2 regions of the Amycolatopsis sp. NPDC104819 genome follow, and region 1 is predicted to be linked to the other one. Evidence: riboswitches for the same ligand, from Rfam matches in the RefSeq annotation. Region 1 holds a riboswitch; the other holds the start of a gene.
What was found. Region 1 has a riboswitch for glycine ahead of gcvP (aminomethyl-transferring glycine dehydrogenase). Riboswitches for the same ligand answer to the same signal wherever they lie in the genome.
Positions count from the first base shown of each region.

Region 1 (7,030 bases):
GTCGATGCGGCGGACCGGCGGCCAGATCTTGGCCGCCGCGGCGCCCGCCGGGAACACCGCCGTCTCCCGGCTGTACGGCCGTTCCCACTCGCCCGCCACGCAGCGCGCGGTGTGCGGCGCGTGCCGCAGCGGCGAGCAGGCCAGCGGCCACTCCCCCGAGGCGACGCGGTCGATCTCGCCGCGGATGGCGATCATCGCCGCGCAGAACCGGTCCAGCTCGGCGAGGTCCTCGCTCTCCGTCGGCTCCACCATCAGCGTGCCGGCGACCGGGAACGACATCGTCGGCGCGTGCAGCCCGTAGTCCGCCAGGCGCTTCGCGACGTCGTCCACCGTCACGCCGGTGGCCTTCGTCAGCGGCCGCAGGTCGAGGATGCATTCGTGCGCGACCAGGCCCGAGTGGCCCGCGTACAGGACCGGGTAGTGCTCACCGAGGCGCTTCGCGACGTAGTTGGCGTTCGCCACCGCGACCAGCGTCGCCCGGCGCAGGCCTTCCGCGCCCATCATCCGGACGTAGGCCCACGAGATCGGCAGGATCGACGCGCTGCCCCAGGGCGCCGCGCTGACCGGGCCGACCCCGGTCGCCGGGCCGGCGGCCGGCTGCAGCGGGTGGTTCGGCAGGAACGGCGCCAGGTGCGCGCGGACCCCGATCGGGCCGACCCCGGGGCCGCCACCGCCGTGCGGAACGCAGAAAGTCTTGTGCAGGTTGAGGTGCGAGACGTCGGCGCCGAACCGGCCGTACTGGGCGACGCCGATCAGGGCGTTGAGGTTGGCGCCGTCGACGTACACCTGCCCGCCCGCGTCGTGCACCGCCGCGCAGACCTCGCCGACGGTGTCCTCGTAGACCCCGTGCGTCGACGGGTAGGTGAGCATGATCGCGGCCAGGTCGCCGCGGTGGGCGTCCACAGTGGACTTCAGGTGCGCGAGGTCGATGTTGCCCTCGTCGTCGCAGCGGACGACGACCACCCGCATGCCCGCCATCACGGCGCTCGCCGCGTTCGTGCCGTGCGCGCTGGCCGGGATCAGGCAGACGTCGCGGGTGCGCTCACCGCGGGAGCGGTGGTACGCCCGGATCGCCAGCAGGCCCGCGAACTCGCCCTGGCTGCCGGCGTTGGGCTGCAGGGAAACCGTGTCGTAGCCGGTGATCCGCGCCAGCCAGGCGCCGAGGTCGGCGACGACGGTCAGCAGCCCGGCCGCGTCCTCGGCCGGCGCGAACGGGTGCAGCCCGGCGAACTCGGGCCAGGTGACCGGCTCCATCTCCGCGGTGGCGTTGAGCTTCATCGTGCACGAGCCGAGCGGGATCATGCTCCGGTCGAGCGCGATGTCCTTGTCGGACAGCTCCCGCAGGTAGCGCAGCAGCGCGGTTTCCGAGCGGTGCGCGTGGAACACCGGGTGGGTCAGGAACGCGCTGGTGCGCCGCAGCGGCGCCGGGAGCGCGTCCGCGGTGTCCGCGTCGAGGCCGTCCACATCGGACACCGAGACGCCGAACACCTTCCACACGCAGGAAAGCCGCTCACGTGTCGTGGTCTCGTCGCAGGCGACGCCGACGTGGTCGTCGTCGGCCCGCCGCAGGTTCACCCCGAGGTCGCGGGCCGCCGCGACCACCGCGTCCGCCCGGCCGGGCACCGCCGCGAGGACCGTGTCGAAGAACTCGCCGTGCACCACCTCGACGCCGCCCTCGCACAGCCCGGCCGCGAGCACGGTCGCCATCCGGTGCGCCCGCAGCGCGATCCCGCGCAGCCCGTCGGGTCCGTGGTGCACCGCGTACATCGACGCCATGACCGCGAGCAGGACCTGCGCGGTGCAGATGTTCGACGTCGCCTTCTCCCGGCGGATGTGCTGCTCGCGCGTCTGGAGGGCGAGCCGGTACGCGGGTGCGCCGTCCGCGTCCTTCGAGACGCCGACCAGCCGGCCGGGCAGCTGTCGCTCGAGGCCCTGGCGCACCGCCAGGTACGCGGCGTGCGGGCCGCCGAAGCCCATCGGGACGCCGAAGCGTTGCGTCGAGCCGACCGCGACGTCGGCGCCGAGCTCACCCGGCGGACGCAGCAGGGTCAGCGCGAGCGGATCCGCGGCGACGACCACCGCGGCGCCGTGCTTCTTCGCGTCGGCGATCGTCAGGTCGAGCTCGCGCACCGCGCCGGACGCCCCGGGGTAGGACAGCAGCACCCCGAAGAAGTCACCGCCGAGCCCCAAGCCGGTGAGCCCCCGCGAGAGATCTTCGACGACCAGCTCGATGCCCAGCGGCTCCGCGCGGGTCCGGAGCACGGCGAGCGTCTGCGGCAGGGTGTCCTCGTCGACGACGAAGCGGTTCGACGCGGACTTGCCCGCCCGGCGCACGAGCGTCATCGCCTCGGCGGCCGCGGTGGCTTCGTCGAGCAGGGACGCGTTCGCGACCGGCAGCCCGGTCAGGTCGGCGACCATGGTCTGGAAGTTGAGCAGTGCTTCGAGCCGTCCCTGCGAGATTTCCGGCTGGTAAGGCGTGTAGGCGGTGTACCAGGCGGGGTTCTCGAGCACGTTCCGCCGGATGACGGGCGGGGTGACGGTGTCGTGGTAACCGAGGCCGATCATCTGGGCCATCGGCCGGTTCCGGGAGGCCAGCTCCCGGAGCTCGGCAAGCGCCTGGGCTTCGGTGGCCGCCGGCGGAAGGACGAGCGGCTCGGCGGACTCCCGCAGCGACGACGGCACGGCCCGCTCGGCGAGCTCGTCCAGCGAGGCGACGCCGATGACGTCGAGGATGTGGCGCAGCTCGTCCGGCCCGGGCCCGATGTGCCGGTCGGCGAAGGGAACCCCTTGTTCGAGGGAGGCGAGCGACAAGTCCACGATGGCCTCCTCCGAACGGCAGCGTCCACCCAACCCGACTCTAAACGCGAAGGTGACCACGGCGGGGGTCCGGGGGCGGAGCCCGCCGGGCGGGGTGTGGGGGTTGCACCCCCACAAGACACCGCGGAGGGTTGAGGCGAGCGCCCTCCGCGAGCACGGTTCACCCAAACCCGCAGCACGGCTCATCCGAACCCCGAGGAAACCCTCCCCACTCTGTCCGTACCCGTGTCGGGCGCCTGAGAGTTTCGCCCGCAGGTTGAGCCGGGCTTGCACCGTCGGCGGGGCCATCAGGCTGTGTCCTGACGACCCGCTTTCCAGAGGCGTCTCGTCCGCGCGGTCCAGGGTGCCTGAGAGGTTCCGGGGAGGACTTGCTCCTTCGGCGCCGAGCTCAAGGTGTGGCTCGGACTCTCCCGCGCGGATTCGTCGACCGCAGGGGGAACCTTACTCGCCTCCCCGCGGCGATGATCACCCGGTCTTGCGTGCGTTGCGGCGCTGGGTGAGCTCGTCCGGTTCGTGCGTCTCGACCACACCGCCGTCGGCGCGCTCGGCCGGGAACTCGTGGATCGTGCCGCTGATCTCCTGCATCGCCCCGCTGACCGCGATGCCGAACACACCCTGGCCGCCCTGGAGCAGATCGACGATCTCCTCCGGCGAGGTGCACTCGTAGACCGTGGTGCCGTCGGAGAACAGCGTCACCTTGGCGAGGTCGCGGACCCCGCGGACCCGCAGGTGGTCGACCGCCACCCGGATGTTCTGCAGGGAGACCCCGGTGTCCAGCAGCCGCTTGACGACCTTGAGCACCAGGATGTCCTTGAACGAGTACAGCCGCTGCGAGCCGGAGCCGTGCGCCGTGCGGATGCTCGGCGCCACCAGCTTCGTGCGCGCCCAGTAGTCCAGCTGGCGGTAGGTGATGCCGGCGATCTGGCACGCCGCCGGACCCCGGTAGCCCACCAGCTCGTCGGGCAGCGAGTCGTCGGGGAACAGCTCACCCTGCTCACCAGTCGCGACCTCGACAGGCTGCTTCTCGGAACCAGCCTCGACCACGCAAGCCTCCCCTCGCCCGACCGGACGGCCGGCGAATGACAGCCGGGGAGTCCCAGGAGCGGGACCCACCGGAGATCAACCGCCACGGTCCGGCCCCAGACCGTGAATCACACCGTGGCGATTTACCTCCTCCGACGGTAAGCGCCAGGAGAACACCGGTCAACGCGACGCGCGGCAAGCCTCAACGACCGGATGAGCCTTTGAGCCGTTCGCCGTACCCCCGGCGCGGTGGTTCAAACCTCTTGCGCCGATTTACTCAGCCAAGTACATTTTTACTCATGCAAGTAAACACCGACCTCATGGCCGAAATGGGCCTCAGCGTCACGGAGGCGGCGCGCCGCGCGCAGATCATCGGCGCGACCATCGGCGTCATCGCCGACCTCGGGTACCGGAAGGCGACGTTCGCCAAGATCAAGGAGCGCGCCGGGCTCAGCAGCACCCGGATGATCTCCTACCACTTCACGAACAAGGCCGGCCTGATGCAGGCCGTGCTGAGCACCGTCGTCGAGACGAAGAACGAGTTCCTCGAGGAGCGCACCGGCGGCGGGGTCGACCCGGCCGACCGGCCCGGCTACCTGCGGGCGCACATCGAGACGTCGATCGCGTTCCTGCGCGCGTACCCGGAGTGCGTCCGGGTGCTGGCGGAGATGTCCGCCAACGCCGACGACGCCGAAGGCTGGGTGATGACGAAGGTCCTGGTCGACGACATGCGGGTGCACGGCCTGGCCCGCCAGCTCAAGCAGGGCCAGGCGGAAGGCGCTTTCGGCGTCTTCACGCCCGAGGTGATGGCGATGTCGGTCGCGCAGGCCGTCGACGGGGTCGCCGCGGCCTACGCGGCGGACCCGTCGCTGGACCTGGAGCAGTACGGCCGCGAGGTGGCGGACACCTTCGTCAAAGCGACGGCGCCTTGAGCGCCCGGTCGAGCCGCTCTTCGATGCGGGCCTTCGGGAACGCGCCGACGATCGTCTCGACCGGCTCGCCGCCCGAGAACAGGATCATCGTCGGCAGGGACATGACCTGGTAGGACCGGGTCGTTTCCGGGTTCTCGTCGGCGTTGATCTTGCGGACGGCGAGCTCCCCGGCCCGCTCAGTGGCCAGCTGCGCCAGCACCGGGCCGACCATCCGGCACGGGCCGCACCAGGTGGCCCAGAACTCGACCAGCACGGGGACGTCGCTGCCGAGGACCTCGGGGAACGTGGTGTCGGTGACTTCGGCGACTTCGGACATGACAGGCTCCTTCACGGGCGCGGGGATTCGGGCACGACGCACGGATCGGGCGCTTGGCGGGCCAAGGCGCCGGCGAGCTTGGTGGCCAGTTCGGCGCGGATCCCGCCGAGCCGGGCCAGCAGGGCGTCGGCTTCTTCGAGCTTGCGGCGGTAGACCTCGATCGAGCTCGCGCAGGCGTCGCCGGTCTCGTGGCCGCTGCGCAGGCAGTCGACGAACGGGCGGGTCTCGTCGAGGGTCAGGCCGACCGTCTGCAGGGTCTGGATCTCCCGGACCAGCTGCAGGTCGTCCTCGGTGTACTCGCGATAGCCGTTCGCCGAGCGGCGGGCCGCGATGAGGCCCTGGTCCTCGTAAAAGCGCAGCGCACGGGTGGTGACACCCGTGCGCTGCGCAAGCTCTCCGATCCGCATGCCCCTGACGCTAAACGTTGACGTCCGCGTCAAGGCAAGGTTCAGGTGTCCGCACCCCGGAAGTCCTCAGGGGACACGGAGTCGAGGAACTCGCGGAACTTCTCGACCTCGTCCTCCTGCTCGTCCGGGATGATCAGGCCGGCCTCCTCCAGCACCGCGTCCACGGCGTGGATGGGGACGCCGATCCGCAGGGCCAGCGCGACCGAGTCGCTCGGCCGGGCCGACACCCGGATGTCACCGTCGAAGACGAGCTCGGCGAAGAACGTGCCTTCCTTGAGGTCGGTGATGACGACCTGCTCCAGCTCCCGGCCGAGCGCTCCGATGACCTCTTTCAACAGGTCATGCGTGAGCGGGCGGGCGGGGCGGACGCCCTGCTGCTCCAAGGCGATGGCGGTGGCTTCGACCGAGCCGATCCAGATCGGCAGGTACCGTTCGCCCTCGGTCTCCCGCAGCAACAAGATCGGCTGATTCGCGGGCAGCTCGACCCGCACACCGACGACGCGCATTTCGCTCATCGGGCTTCGCCTCCCTCTCGTGCACACGGGCTTCAGCGTGGGAACGGCTTGCGCCGCCACTGCCGACGCTACCCGTCATCCGTGCGCTGTGCTCGCTGTCCGGACTCTCTCGGTTCGCCTGCCGCAAACCCTGGGTCTCACGGTACGGCATGAAGGTCCGAACATTCAGTCATTGACATGGGACCGCAAAGAGGATCTCACCGCCCCGTTACGGATCAACACCCGGAGACGCCACGGATTCCGGCCTTGACGAGGAGCGTGTGCAGGGTCACGGACAGTGCCGCGAGCTCCCGGACGACTTCGTCGGCCCGTTGTTTGGCCTCCGGGTCACGGTGCCGATACACCGGTGTCACGATCTGCTCCAGCAACCCGACCTCGCGGTCGGCCGCGGCGCGGAAGGCACGCAGGTGTCTCGGCTCGATACCGAATTCGGTCATCGCCTTCACCGTCCGCGCGACCAGGACCGCGTCGGGGTCGAAGAACCCCGCGGGACCTGGCCGGACCAGGCCGTACTGCCGCAGCTCCGCCAGCGCGGCCGCGTCGATGCCGGCCTGCTCCAGGAGGTCCTCCTCGGTGAGGCGGAGCTCCCGGCCCGCGGCGAAGTCGGCCGCCTCGGGCAGGCCGACGTTCTCCGCCGGCGCGTCGATCGGGACCAGCCGGCGCGGCGGGCGGGGCAGGGCCGCGACGGGCCCGGCTCCCGAGTCCGCCGCGTCCAGCTGCTCCTTGATGACCTTCAACGGGAGGTAGTGGTCCCGCTGGGCGGCCAGGACGAACCGGAGGCGCTCCACGTCCGCCGCGGCGAACTGCCGGTACCCCGAAGGCGTCCGGCCCGGCTGGACCAGGCCTTCCGCTTCGAGGAACCGGATCTTGGAGATGGTGACATCGGGGAAGTCACCGCGCAGCTGCGCCAGTACGGCCCCGATGCTCAGCCCGGAGCTCTGTGGCCGCCCGGCCGCCGTCACTGTGCCCCCTGGCCCCCGTGCCCCGGGCCGGTCAGGAAGACCAGGCGGAACTTCCCGA
Region 1 covers NZ_JBVJON010000010.1:227,587-234,616, forward strand. The annotation lists gene gcvP (aminomethyl-transferring glycine dehydrogenase) at 1-2,820, opposite strand, end outside; glycine riboswitch at 3,142-3,240, opposite strand; gene ACZ63E_RS31095 (MerR family transcriptional regulator) at 3,283-3,861, opposite strand; gene ACZ63E_RS31100 (TetR/AcrR family transcriptional regulator) at 4,140-4,772, shown strand; gene trxA (thioredoxin) at 4,753-5,088, opposite strand; gene ACZ63E_RS31110 (MerR family transcriptional regulator) at 5,100-5,495, opposite strand; gene ACZ63E_RS31115 (bifunctional nuclease family protein) at 5,537-6,010, opposite strand; gene ftsR (transcriptional regulator FtsR) at 6,226-6,972, opposite strand; gene garA (glycogen accumulation regulator GarA) at 6,969-7,030, opposite strand, start outside.

Region 2 (7,030 bases), on a different contig from region 1:
GTGCCGGTCGGCCGGTTCGCCGAGCCGGAGGAGATCGCGGCGGCGGTGGCGTTCCTGGCCAGCGATGACGCCAGCTTCATCACGGCGTCGCAGTTCCTGGTCGACGGCGGCATCTCCGGCGCGTACGTCACTCCGCTCTAACGCTTGGTCGGTTTCTTGACGCCGTAGACCTCCCGGAGGTAGCTCCAGGCGGCGTTGAGCTTCTTGCGCTCTTCGGAGACGAGCCGTTCGCGGCGCCGCAGCACGCGAACGGCGATCTCCGAGGCGAGGAACGCGCCGGCGGCGAAGGTCAGGACGCCGACGATCAGGGTCAGGGCGATGACGGTGGTGGTCATGGTCACCAGCGTCGAGCCGGCGTGGGCGATTTGTCCCTGCGCAAAACTAGCGGGTTTCGTTAGCTTTGTGAGGTGACGCACTGGCGCGCCGACGAGTGGGCGGAAGCGGTCCGGGCCGGCATCCGCGCGAGGGGGCTTTCCTTCGACGAGGCCGCGCGACGCATCGGCGTCCCGACGTCGACGCTGCGCAGCTGGGTCGAGCACCGGCACGCGCCGAAGGTGACCGTCTTCGACCACTGGGCCCAGCTCGCCGAGGTCACCGGGCTCAGCGAGGCGGACCTCCTGCGCGTCGCCGGCGTGCTGCCCGACTCCCTGGCCAGCCCGGTGCACGTCGCTCACGCCGCGAAGGCGCTGCGGGAAGGCATCGACCAGGCCGGGCAGTTCCTCCGGCAGGCCACCGCGCTCGTCTACTCCTCGCCCGGCACCCAGGTCGCCAACCTCATCGCCGCGTCGCCGGTCGACTGGGAGATGCGGATCCGGTCCGCCACCCGCGGGGACGAGGTCCGCGTCACCTACCACCACTACGTCGGGATCGTGCCGCCGCGGGACTTCCCGTTTTCCGAGGAAGAGGCGCGGCGGATCCTCGAACACGACGTCCTCGGCGAGCTGTGGCGGCCGCTCGGGCTGTACTGGCGGGTCGCCGAGGTGCACGACTGGCACGAGCCGCCGCGGCTGGTCATCCAGGTGCCCGAGCAGGAGGCGACGCGCCCGCCCGCGCCGTCGCCGGTCGTGGCCGCGCCGCCGGTTGTCGTGCTGTCGCCGATCTGGGGGTACGGCGAGCTGCTCGCGTCGCTGGTCGCCGACGGGCTCGGGTTCGGCAACGTCGACTTCCGCTACTTCGGCCTGCCCGACACGATGGCCGACCGCGTCCGGATCACCGCCCGTGAGCTGGCCGAACCCGCGCCGCGGCTGGTGCACTCGGTGCCGCCGATCATGCTGCTGCACGGCCTGGCCGTCCCCGACCTGACCGGACGGCTCCCGGTCGTCGTCCGCTACGGCCCCCGGATGCGCGCGCGGGCCGCCCGGATCTACCGTTCGGCGCTCCTCGAAGCGGGCTTTGACGATCCCCTCGACGGCGCCCGCGCGATCGAGGAGGCGGTGTCGGTGCCCCCGGGCCACGCTTACTTCGAAGTGACGCTGGCCGACGAGGACGTCTTCGACGGCGCCCGCCCGAGCCTCGACCGGCTCAACGACACGGTGGCTTGGCTCGCGGAGCAGATCGTGGAGCAGGTGCTCCTCGGCGCCGGGCACCCGCCGGTGCCACTCGGCGGGCCGTTGAAGCGGCTGGTGCTGCCTTCGGGCCGGGTGCGCCGGCCGCCTGTGCTGGCGGGGAGCGCCGTGCGTCGAGTCGCGCTCGAAGACTGATGTGGCGTTGCCCGTGTGAAGTAGACTGATCTCGCAGGCGGCAGGTACGGTAACCGCCACAACTGCAGATCGGGCCGTCGAGCCGAGGCGGGAGAGCCCTCACGAACGTGGTGGGGCACCGAAGGAGCAAACTCCCCGGAATCTCTCAGGTAACCGCTACCGCTTCGCGCGAGGCCACTCTGGAAAGCAGGCGCACCCGCGCCTCACCCAAGGTGAAAGCCGCTTCACACGCGGTGAAACTCTCAGGTGCCATGACAGAGGGGGAGTTCCCAGCGCACCCGTGTGCGCCCGGCCTGAGGAGCTCCCGATCACTTCTACGCAGTTCGACGCCCGCCACATCGGCCCGTCCGAGGCCGAGCGCGCGAAGATGCTGGCCGAGTGCGGTTACGGCAGCCTGGACGCCCTCGTCGGCGCCGCCGTCCCGAGCGCCATCCGCGCGACCCGTGAGCTCACCCTCCCGCCGGCCGCGTCCGAAGAGGACGCCACCGCCGAGCTGCGCGCCCTCGCCGCGCGCAACCGGCCGATGACGCAGATGATCGGCCTCGGCTACTCCGACACTGTCACCCCCGGCGTGATCCGCCGCAACGTCCTCGAGAACCCCGCCTGGTACACCGCGTACACGCCCTACCAGCCGGAAATCTCCCAGGGCCGGCTCGAAGCGCTCCTCAACTTCCAGACGATGGTCGCCGACCTGACCGGCCTGGCCACCGCGAACGCGTCCCTGCTGGACGAGTCGACCGCCGTCGCCGAGGCCGTCACGCTGATGCGTCGCGCGTCCAAGTCGAAGTCCAACAAGGTCGTGCTCGACGCCGAGTGCCTGCCGCAGACCATCGCCGTCGTGCGGACCCGCGTCGAGGCGCTCGGCATCGAGGTCGAGGTCCGCGACCTGCTCACCGGCCTCCCGGACGAGTTCTTCGGCGTCGTCGCCCAGTACCCCGGCGCGTCCGGTGTGCTGCGCGGCCGCGGCTTCTACCACGCGATTTCCGAGTCGGCGAAGGCCGCGGGCGCGCTGTTCACCGTCGCCGCCGACCTCCTCGCCCTCACTCTGATCACCGCGCCGGGCGAGTTCGGCGCCGACGTCGCCGCCGGGTCGACGCAGCGCTTCGGCGTCCCGCTCGGCTACGGCGGCCCGCACGCCGGGTACATGTCCGTCCGCTCCGGCCTCGAGCGTTCGCTGCCCGGGCGCCTGGTCGGCGTCTCGGTCGACGCCGACGGCAACTCCGCCTACCGCCTCGCGTTGCAGACCCGTGAGCAGCACATCCGCCGCGAGAAGGCGACGTCCAACATCTGCACCGCGCAGGTCCTCCCGGCCGTGCTGGCCGCGATGTACGCGGTCTACCACGGCCCGGACGGCCTCAAGCGGATCGCCCAGCGCGTCCACGGCCTCGCCGCGGGCTTCGCGGACGCTCTCCGCAAGATCGGCGTCGAGGTGGTGCACGAGTCCTTCTTCGACACGGTTGTCGCACGGGTCCCCGGCCAGGCCGCCGAGGTCCACGCCGCCGCCCGCGAAGCCGGGATCAACCTCGGCCACGTGGACGCCGACCACGTGCGGGTCGCCTTCGACGAGGTCAGCACCTCCGCGATCGCCGCGAAGGTCCTGAAGGCGTTCGGGGTCGAGGAAGACGTCCAGGACGGCGTCGCGCTCCCCAACGGTCTCGCCCGCGAGAGCGGCTTCATGGGCCACGAGGTCTTCGGCAGCCACCGCTCTGAGACGGCGATGCTGCGCTACCTGCGTCGCCTGTCCGACCAGGACTACGCGCTCGACCGCGGCATGATCCCGCTCGGCTCCTGCACGATGAAGCTCAACGCCACCACCGAGATGGAGCCGATCAGCTGGCGCGAGTTCGCCGGCATCCACCCGTTCGCCCCGGCCGAGGACGCTTCCGGGTACCACACGCTGGTGGGGCAGCTGGCGGACTGGCTGGCCGAGGTCACCGGCTACGACCAGGTGTCGCTGCAGCCGAACGCGGGCAGCCAGGGCGAGCTCGCCGGGCTCCTCGCGATCCGCGCGTACCACCGCGCGAACGGCGACGAGGCTCGTGACGTCTGCCTGATCCCGTCGTCCGCGCACGGCACCAACGCCGCGTCCGCGGTGCTCGCCGGGATGCGCGTGGTCGTCGTGAAGTGCACTGACGAGGGCAACGTCGACCTGGCCGACCTGCGGTCCAAGGTGGACAGCCACCGCGACACGCTCGCCGCGATCATGGTCACCTACCCGTCCACGCACGGCGTGTACGAGCACTCGATCGACGAGCTGGCCAAGATCGTCCACGACGGCGGCGGCCAGGTGTACGTCGACGGCGCGAACCTCAACGCCCTGCTGGGCCTGGCCAAGCCGGGCGAGTTCGGCGGCGACGTCTCGCACCTGAACCTGCACAAGACCTTCTGCATCCCGCACGGCGGCGGCGGCCCCGGCGTCGGCCCGGTCGCGGTGCGCGCGCACCTCGCGCCGTACCTGCCGAACCACCCGCTGCTCGACGCCGCGGGCCCGGAAACCGGCGTCGGCCCGATCAGCGGCGCGCCGTACGGCTCGGCGTCGATCCTGCCGATCTCCTGGGCCTACGTCCGGATGATGGGCGCGCCCGGCCTGACCGCCGCGACGAAGGTCGCCGTGCTGGCCGCGAACTACGTCGCCTCGCGCCTCGCTCCGCACTACCCGGTGCTCTACACCGGCCAGGACGGCCTGGTCGCGCACGAGTGCATCCTCGACCTGCGCCAGCTCACCAAGGAGACCGGCGTGACGGTCGACGACGTCGCGAAGCGGCTCATCGACTACGGCTTCCACGCGCCGACCATGTCGTTCCCGGTCGCGGGCACGCTGATGGTCGAGCCGACCGAGTCCGAGGACCTGGGCGAGATCGACCGGTTCTGCGACGCGATGATCGCCATCCGCGCCGAGATCGACGAGGTCGCGGCGGGCAAGTGGAGCGCGGAGGAGTCGCCGCTGCGGGGCGCCCCGCACACCGCGGAGACGCTGGTCGGGGAGTGGGACAAGCCCTACAGCCGCGAGCTGGCCGTGTTCCCGGCCGGGGCGTCGCGCAAGAACAAGTACTGGCCGCCTGTGCGGCGCATCGACGGCGCCCGCGGGGACCGTAACCTCGTCTGCTCCTGCCCGCCCCTCAACGCTTACGAAGGCTGATCCCGACGTGTCGAAGGAAACCTCCCTCCACGGAGTCCACAAGGGACTCGGTGCGCTGTTCACCGACTTCGCCGGCTGGTCCATGCCGGTCCGCTACGCCAGCGAGCTGGCCGAGCACAAGGCCGTCCGCGAGGCGGCCGGGCTGTTTGACCTCTCGCACATGGCCGAAATCCACGTCACCGGCAAGCAGGCGGCCGACGTCCTGGACTTCGCGCTGGTCGGCAACCTCACCGGGGTCAAGCCCGGCCGGGCGCGCTACACGATGATCTGCGACGCGTCCGGCGGCGTGCTGGACGACCTCGTCGTCTACCGCCTGGCCGACGAGCACTACCTGGTCGTCGCGAACGCGGGCAACGCGAAGGTCGTCGCCGACGCGCTGGCCGAGCGGGTCGCGGGCTTCGACGCGGTGGTCGACGACCGGTCCGAGACGACCGCGCTGATCGCCGTCCAGGGCCCGAACGCCGTCGCGATCCTCGGCTCCGTGACCGACGCCGACCTGGACGCGTTGAAGTACTACGCGAGCGTCCCGGCGGTCGTGAAGGGCCACGACGTCCTGCTCGCCCGCACCGGCTACACCGGCGAAGACGGCTTCGAGCTGTTCGTGAACGCCGACGAGGCGCCGGCGGTCTGGCGGATCCTGACCGAGGCGGGCGAGGGCCACGGCCTGGTCCCGGCCGGGCTGGCCTGCCGCGACACGCTGCGGCTGGAAGCCGGAATGCCGTTGTACGGCAACGAACTCACCCTCGACCAAAGCCCGTTCGAGGCCGGGCTCGGGCGGGTCGTCAAGTTCGAGAAGCCGGGTGACTTCGTCGGCCGCGCGGCGCTGGAAGAGCGGTCCAAGGCCGACGTCCCGCGCGTGCGGGTCGGTCTTCGCGGAGCGGGACGTCGTGCGCCGCGGCACGGTTACCAGCTGCTGTCGAACGGCGTCGAGATCGGCGAGGTCACGAGTGGGGCGCTGTCGCCCACGCTGGGTTACCCGATCGCCATGGCGTACGTCGATCGGGCGTACGCCGAGCCCGGCACCGAGCTCTCCGTCGACATCCGGGGCAGGATCGAGCCCGTCGAAGTCGTCGCCCTGCCCTTCTACTCCCGCGCGTAAAGGACTTACTGAACCGTGAGCATTCCCGAGAACCTGCAGTACACCAAGGAACACGAGTGGCTGTCCGTCTCCGACGGCGTCGCGACGGTCGGCATCACCGCCTTCGCCGCCGAGTCGCTCGGTGACATCGTGTTCGTCCAGCTGCCCGACGCCGGCGCGACCGTGACGGCGGGCGAGGTGTTCGGCGAGGTCGAGTCGACCAAGTCCGTCAGCGAGCTGTACGCGCCCGTGTCCGGCGAGGTCGTCGAGGTGAACGGCGCCACTTCGGACACCCCCGAGGTCATCAACTCGGACCCGTACACGGAAGGCTGGCTGCTGAAGGTGCGGCTCACGGGCGACGTCCCCGAGCTGCTCGACGCCGCCGCGTACGCCAAGCTCACCCAGGAGAACTGATGACGACCTTCGACGCCCACCTCGCCGACGTCGACCCCGAGGTCGCCGCGGCCGTCGCCGACGAGCTGACCCGCCAGCAGTCCACGCTGGAGATGATCGCGTCCGAGAACTTCGCCCCGGTGGGCGTGCTCGAAGCGCAGGGTTCGGTGCTGACCAACAAGTACGCCGAGGGCTACCCCGGCCGCCGGTACTACGGTGGCTGCGAGCACGTCGACGTCGTCGAGCAGCTCGCCATCGACCGCGCGAAGGCGCTCTTCGGCGCCGAGCACGCCAACGTCCAGCCGCACTCGGGCGCGCAGGCCAACGCGGCCGCGATGTTCGCGGTGCTCAAGCCGGGCGACACGATCCTGGGCCTCGACCTGGCGCACGGCGGCCACCTGACGCACGGGATGAAGATCAACTTCTCGGGCAAGCTCTACACCGTGGTCGCCTACCATGTCGACAAAGAGACCGGCATCGTCGACCTGGCCGAGATCGAGCGTCTCGCCGTCGAGCACAAGCCGAAGCTGATCATCGCCGGCTGGTCCGCCTACCCGCGTCAGCTCGACTTCGCCGAGTTCCGCCGCATCGCCGACCTCGTCGACGCCCGCTTGATGGTGGACATGGCGCACTTCGCCGGGCTGGTCGCGAGCGGGCTGCACCCGTCGCCGGTGCCGCACGCCGACATCGTCACCACGACCACGCACAAGACCCTCGGCG
Region 2 covers NZ_JBVJON010000024.1:943-7,972, reverse strand. The annotation lists gene ACZ63E_RS44120 (3-oxoacyl-ACP reductase) at 1-141, shown strand, start outside; gene ACZ63E_RS44115 (hypothetical protein) at 138-335, opposite strand; gene ACZ63E_RS44110 (helix-turn-helix domain-containing protein) at 408-1,700, shown strand; glycine riboswitch at 1,779-1,872, shown strand; gene gcvP (aminomethyl-transferring glycine dehydrogenase) at 2,008-4,839, shown strand; gene gcvT (glycine cleavage system aminomethyltransferase GcvT) at 4,847-5,938, shown strand; gene gcvH (glycine cleavage system protein GcvH) at 5,954-6,331, shown strand; gene glyA (serine hydroxymethyltransferase) at 6,331-7,030, shown strand, end outside.
Region 2: linked by a shared signal. The riboswitch ahead of gcvP (aminomethyl-transferring glycine dehydrogenase) and the one ahead of gcvP (aminomethyl-transferring glycine dehydrogenase) in region 1 are both predicted to bind glycine.